One region of the Priestia sp. HNGD-A6 genome, then DNA from elsewhere that is predicted to be linked to it. Evidence: riboswitches for the same ligand, from Rfam matches in the RefSeq annotation. Region 1 holds a riboswitch; the other holds the start of a gene.

Evidence for each region. Region 1 has a riboswitch for FMN ahead of ribE (riboflavin synthase). Riboswitches for the same ligand answer to the same signal wherever they lie in the genome.
Region 2: linked by a shared signal. The riboswitch ahead of SCI76_RS18720 (ECF transporter S component) and the one ahead of ribE (riboflavin synthase) in region 1 are both predicted to bind FMN.

Annotation. Positions count from the first base shown of each region.
Region 1 is NZ_CP138621.1:1,494,944-1,498,136, forward strand. Features, by position in the region: gene SCI76_RS07625 (bifunctional 3,4-dihydroxy-2-butanone-4-phosphate synthase/GTP cyclohydrolase II) at 1-622, opposite strand, end outside; gene ribE (riboflavin synthase) at 639-1,298, opposite strand; FMN riboswitch at 1,577-1,727, opposite strand; gene SCI76_RS07635 (amino acid/polyamine transporter II) at 1,835-2,869, opposite strand.
Region 2 is NZ_CP138621.1:3,658,236-3,661,428, forward strand. Features, by position in the region: gene serA (phosphoglycerate dehydrogenase) at 1-936, opposite strand, end outside; FMN riboswitch at 1,235-1,378, shown strand; gene SCI76_RS18720 (ECF transporter S component) at 1,533-2,108, shown strand; gene SCI76_RS18725 (ferredoxin) at 2,190-2,438, opposite strand; gene SCI76_RS18730 (helix-turn-helix domain-containing protein) at 2,696-3,193, shown strand, end outside.

The DNA.
Region 1 (3,193 bases):
CTTCACGGCTAATCAGCTGGTCATGTTTACGGCGGTAGGCAATCAAATCTTTTATTGTAATCATTTTTAAATCAAATTGCTCTGCAATCTTTGTTAAATCCGGTACGCGTGCCATTGTTCCATCTTCATTCATGATTTCACAAATAACACCCGCAGGCTTTCCTCCTGCTAACACGGCTAAATCAACAGCGGCCTCTGTATGACCCGCACGCTGCAGAACGCCCCCGTCTTTTGCAATCAACGGAAAAATGTGTCCTGGTCGTTGGAAATCACTTGCTACCGTTGCTTCACTTACAAGAGCCATAACGGTAGCAGAACGTTCGTACGCACTGATACCTGTTGTACTTGAAATATGATCAATACTTACTGTAAATGCTGTTCCATGTACATCCGTATTGTTCACTACCATCGGGTGAAGATTCAATTTATGCGCAATTTCTTCATTAACAGGTGTACAAATTAATCCTCTTCCATGAGTAGCCATAAAGTTAATAACCTCAGGCGTCGTTTTTTCGGCTAATGCAATAAAATCTCCTTCATTTTCTCGATCTTCATCGTCGCATACAATAACCACTTTTCCCTTTTTTAACTCTTCAATGGCTTCTTCTACTTTATGAAACATCGCTTTCACCTCACTGTTAATTTGTAAAACCATGCTGCTGCAACAAATCCTTCATATTACCTGAACGATTCGAGGCGCCAGGAGTTGACTTGTTCGTCATCATTTGATGCATATATTTAGCTAACATGTCGCATTCAATATTCACCTTGTCTCCTCGCTGTTTGTCTCCTACGACTGTGTGAAGCACCGTATGAGGAATAAGAGAAATAGTAAATGATTGGTTGCTGACATCAAAAATAGTAAGACTTGTTCCGTCTACAGAAACAGATCCTTTTAACATCATAAATTCACGAAGTTCAGGGTCGACTTGAATTTCATAATAAAAGGCATTTCCTTTACGTGCTTTGCTTACAATGGTTCCAATTCCATCAACGTGTCCGCTGACGAAATGCCCTCCAAACCGGCCATTTGCAGCCATCGCCCGTTCTAAGTTAACACGTGATCCAACGGTTAGAAGCTGCAGGGTACTTGCTTTAATCGTCTCCGGCATGACGTCGACCGTAAATTCATTTTGAGAGTATGCCGTTACGGTTAAACAAACTCCGTTAACTGAAATACTGTCCCCTAAGTTCACATCTCCTAACACGGTCTTCGCATCAATCGTAAGAACAATTGCTTCTGTAGCCTTTTGAATACGTTTTATTTTTCCAATTTCTTCAATAATACCTGTGAACATTTTCTTCACCTGCTTTGGCGCTATTCCAACCTCTTATGCCGTTTTGAAATAGCAGCTGCTTTTTTTTCATATTTATCTTTCCCCCAACCACTGAAAATAAAAAAGCCCCTTGAACAAATGTCCAAGGGGTCGGCTGAGCTGAATCAGTTTTATCTATGCAAAATTCCGCTAATTGTATACGAAATAAACAGTTATATTTTGTGTACAAAAACAAGGGTAGCTTTAAAAAAGGCAAACCTGTCCCTTATTAATACAACACAAAAAAACAACTGTGCTTCCTGATCCTTCTCCCATCCAGACTTTTACTGTCGGCTCTAGATTTTAACTAGATCCACCGCTAACATACATCGTATGAAAACGGGTCACGGGCTTAAAAGCATATGCTTTATCACCGCCGGTTGGGACTTACACCCGACCCCGAAGGATAATATATTCGACTGCTAGAGTCTTATTTGTTTTACATTATAGCAAAGTAAAATCGACTTGTCACATCATTTAACTTCGTTTTCTCACATCTGTTCTTTAAAATCTATCTTTTAGCTTATTTTTTCTTTTTTAATACATAGCATCCATACAAAAGCTAGTCCAATATAGCCAAATATCGGATACAAAAACTCAAGAAGCTGAGCATATCCAAATTGCCCGATAATAAAGCATGCCAAGATAATAAACGCAAAAGCTTGTTTGTCATTCAGGGGAAGAAATGATTGAAGCTGTTTAGCGATTCCAAATACATTTCCAATCAATGTAGTAAAAATCTCGCCTAACACAACTACCGTAAATAAAACATTCACCCACACTGAGATATTTTTAACAACGGCACTCATAGGAATATCAAGTTGAAATGAATAAGGCAAATTGGAAAGGGCAAGATGAGTAGAAACAAGCATAAACGTAAGTACACATCCTCCTATTACGGCCCCTTTTTTGATCACGCTCTTATCTTTCACGGAGCTTCCTAATGGAACTAAAACGGCCTGAGCCAAAGCTAGATTTAGGGAAATATATAAAAAGGGACTAACCGCCCACTTCCACTGTGTGACGAGCGTTAAGTCTGGCTTCGTTTGAATCAGTGAGAAATAGCTGACATTTGGCACAAAGATGATAAAAGCAAATGAAAGCATCATCGGCACAACAAGAGAATTAACCATTAAAATACCGTTAATTCCTCTTGCGATAAATATATAAGTTAAAACAATTGTACAAATCATCCCAACAGGAGGCCACAGCCCGAACTGTTCTTTTCCTATTGCCCCCGTACTCGCTAGCATGACTGAAGTTACTCCAAATAAAATGACGATCATTACACCGTTTACCGCTTTTCCAAGTACATCACCAAATAAATATGTATTAAGCTGTTGATAAGAAGAAGCCCCAATTGCGTGCGAAAGCAGCATCATTTTCGAACCTAGCCAAATAAAAAACAAGCCGCTGACCAAAATTCCAACCATTCCAAGTTCGCCGTACTGTGTAAAAAATTGAACAATTTCCTTGCCTGTTGCAAAACCGGCTCCTACAACGGTGCCTACATACGTAGCAGCAACCTGCAGCGTGAGTTTCCACCTTTTCATGCCCATCACCCTTCTACCCTTCATAGTTCACTATATGTAGAAACGGTTAAAAAAAGACGAGCCTTTTATATGTAAATCCTCGCCTCACCCGGTGCTGTTCCTTTTTCGTTTTTTTATTTCCTTCTTGTTTTTTTCATGAAAACCCTTTATCCCTTAACATAACGGCAGTTTTCAAACAAAATATACGGATATTTTCCCTTTAACTTTTAAATTTTCCTCAATATTTGCTGGAAATTCACAATTTACTGTTGTATAATTTCTAAAAATCAGATAAATTATTAAATAAGTATTCTTTCTATTTAAAAAAATATGTTTCAATTATAT
Region 2 (3,193 bases), 2.2 Mb from region 1:
TGGTAAATTAATGGATGAACTTACAGGATTACCTTCTAGAAAACGCAGAACGTCATGTGCCACGTCTTCAGCAACGTTAAGCTGGGCTTCTTTTGTAGAAGCTCCTAAATGGGGAGTTGTAATAACTTGATCAAAATGTAACAAAGGGTTATCAATCGGCGGTTCAACTTCAAATACGTCAATAGCTGCACCTTGAACATGGCCAATTTCTAAATAATGAACTAAGGCTTTTTCATCAATGATCCCGCCGCGTGCGCAGTTTAATAAAAATACACCCTTCTTTGTTTTTGCTAATGTTTCATGATTGAGCAATCCCTTGGTTTCTTTCGTAAGCGGAGTGTGTACGGTAATTACATCCGCTGCTGCTAGTAATTCATCCAGGGATAATAGTTCTACGCCTAGCTTTTCAGCTCGGGAAGAGGTTAAAAAAGGATCGTAAACGTGAACGCTCATGTTGAAGGCTTTTGCCCGTTTAGCAAGCTCTGAGCCAATTCGTCCAAATCCGATAATGCCCAGGTGTTTGCGATTAAGCTCTGTTCCAACAAATGCTGAGCGGTTCCATTCGCGCGCTTTGACTGAAGCATTTCCTTGGGTGATATGCCGAAACAAGCTAGCCATCATAGCAAATGTATGTTCCGCCGTTGAAATGGTATTTCCGTTCGGCGCGTTAATAACGACAACCCCTCGTTTGGTTGAGGCTTCAATATCAATATTATCGACACCTACTCCAGCGCGAGCAACAATTTTTAAATTCGGCATTTTTGCCAGCAAATCCTCTGTAACCGTCGTAGCACTCCGTACTAAAAGCGCATCGTACGTATGCAAATCATTCTCAACTTCTTCAACTTTTTTTCGCGTAAGATTCACATGAGGAGCTTCAAGTAGTGGAGCAAGACCTTCATTGCTAATTGAATCAGCTACTAATACGTTATACATGACGTGAACATCTCCCTTGGATTTTACTATCACCAAATATTTGATAATTTACCATGTTAAAAAAATTCTGTCAATTATATTTTTTAAACTTTACAATTAGTTATCAAATACACAATTGTAAACGTAAAATTGAAACTATAAATATGTCATAATGCTGTTGGTTATGCACTTATTTCCTTATTTTACATATAAAACAGTAATGAAGTTTATAAAAGACATCAATTTAATAGGAATTAAAAAACTTCTTTATTTACTTTTAATTCGAGATAACATATAATAAATTCATAATTAAATATTGGTCTATCTTCGGGGCAGGGTGAAATTCCCGACCGGCGGTAAAAAAACAAATTGTTTTGAGCCCGCGAGCTTATATGTAATACATACGAGCAGATTTGGTGAAATTCCAAAGCCGACAGTACAGTCTGGATGGGAGAAGGTGGAGGTTCAGCGTTCAAAACCTAATGTGATGAACGTTTATTAAATATGCCTGCCATGTCTCCTCTCAACGAATCATTTGTTGGGAGGTTTTTGCGTGGGGATATGAAGTTGAACCTTTCTTCTTTGAAGAGTGGATCACAAAGAAGGAGAGAGGCAAGATGCAACAAAGTAAGAAAACTCAAAAGCTGGTTATACTAGGAATGTTAAGCAGTATTGCTTACATTTTAATGATGATTAATTTTCCGATTCCTGGATTACCCCCGTTTTTAACAATTGATTTTAGCGAAATTCCTGCACTCGTAGCAGCACTTGTATTTGGACCTATGGCTGCTGTTATAGTAGAAGGAATAAAAAATTTATTGAATTATTTAATTCAAGGAAGTGCTACAGGGGTTCCGGTTGGTCAAGTGGCGAACTTTGTAGCTGGTTTACTGTTCATTCTTCCTGTATCATATATGTTCCGTCGATTTAAAACACCCAAAGGCGTAACGATAGGTTTGGTTACGGGTACGGTTGTAATGACGGTACTCATGGCTGTCTTAAATTATTATGTCTTTTTACCGGCGTATACAATCTTCTTACAATCGCCAGAAATGTCTAGTGAACAAGCGCGTCAATATATCGTTGCAGGTATTTTGCCGTTTAACTTAATAAAAGGAGCAGCAACAGGGGTTATTTTTGTCTTATTGTTTTCAAAAATGAAGCAATGGATCACGCGCCGCGTTGCTGTTTAATTCAATCGCTCTCCCGGGGAGAGCGATTTTTATATATAAAAAAACCTGCAGCATGTACTATACTACAGGTTTGTTCAATACTTATTCGAATTTATTAGCATCGCCTTCGAATTTTTCATCCGCTACGCGAATTGAATCCGTAGGGCAGCCTTCCATTGCATCCATCATATCATCTTCTAGATCTTCTGGAATTTCTACTACACCTTGGTTATCATCTAATGTTACGAATGCAATACCTTCATCATCATAATCATAAATGTCTGGTGCTGCTGCTCCGCAAGCGCCGCATGCGATGCAAGTATCTTTATCAACAATTGTATATTTTGGCATAACAAGACCTCCTGTAAAGTGTTCGAAAATTTCTTATTATATAATCTCTTCGCGAATCAAGAGTGAAATTTCTCCTTATTCATTGTAAAATGATTTATAAAACTTTTCAATAGAAAAGTCACTGAGAATGCTTATCAAATCAAGGTTTCTTCACTTATCCAAACGTTTTGATACATAAAGGAAAGAGCTAAAAAGCCTTTATCTCACATGCTATTGGTCACTTTTGGTACAATGAATGAGAAAGGAAGTTGACACCTTTGAATTATATTCAAGTTAGCATTTTATTTTGTATAAAACAGTTAAAAGGTGAGCGAACCGCCTATGGTATTTATCATTTATTAACAGGTAAAAAGTCAGCGCAAACAATTCAAGACGGAAAAATTTTTGGAATCTCTTTTCTTTTTCAGTCATTTCTTTACTTAGATAAACGGTCTTTTGAAACCTGCGTTGCATATTTAAAAGAACAGCAGTATATCGAAGAAACTGAAAATCAAAAGTATGTGATGACAGATAAGGGACGAACACGCCTTGAAGATGAACTGACGGCTCGGCCCTTTCATCCAGCTTTAGACGGATGGAAATTCGCAAGCAGTACTCAGTTATTTTTAGCAAGAATCACTTTGTTCATTCAGACCTTATCCAACCTACAGTATTTTCAAAAAGGGTTTTTACCCATCTCCAAAAATCCTGAGGTCATTCAATGGGTCAAAACGTATATTATGTCTCAAAAGCAAACGCGTCAAGAGTTAGCCGCC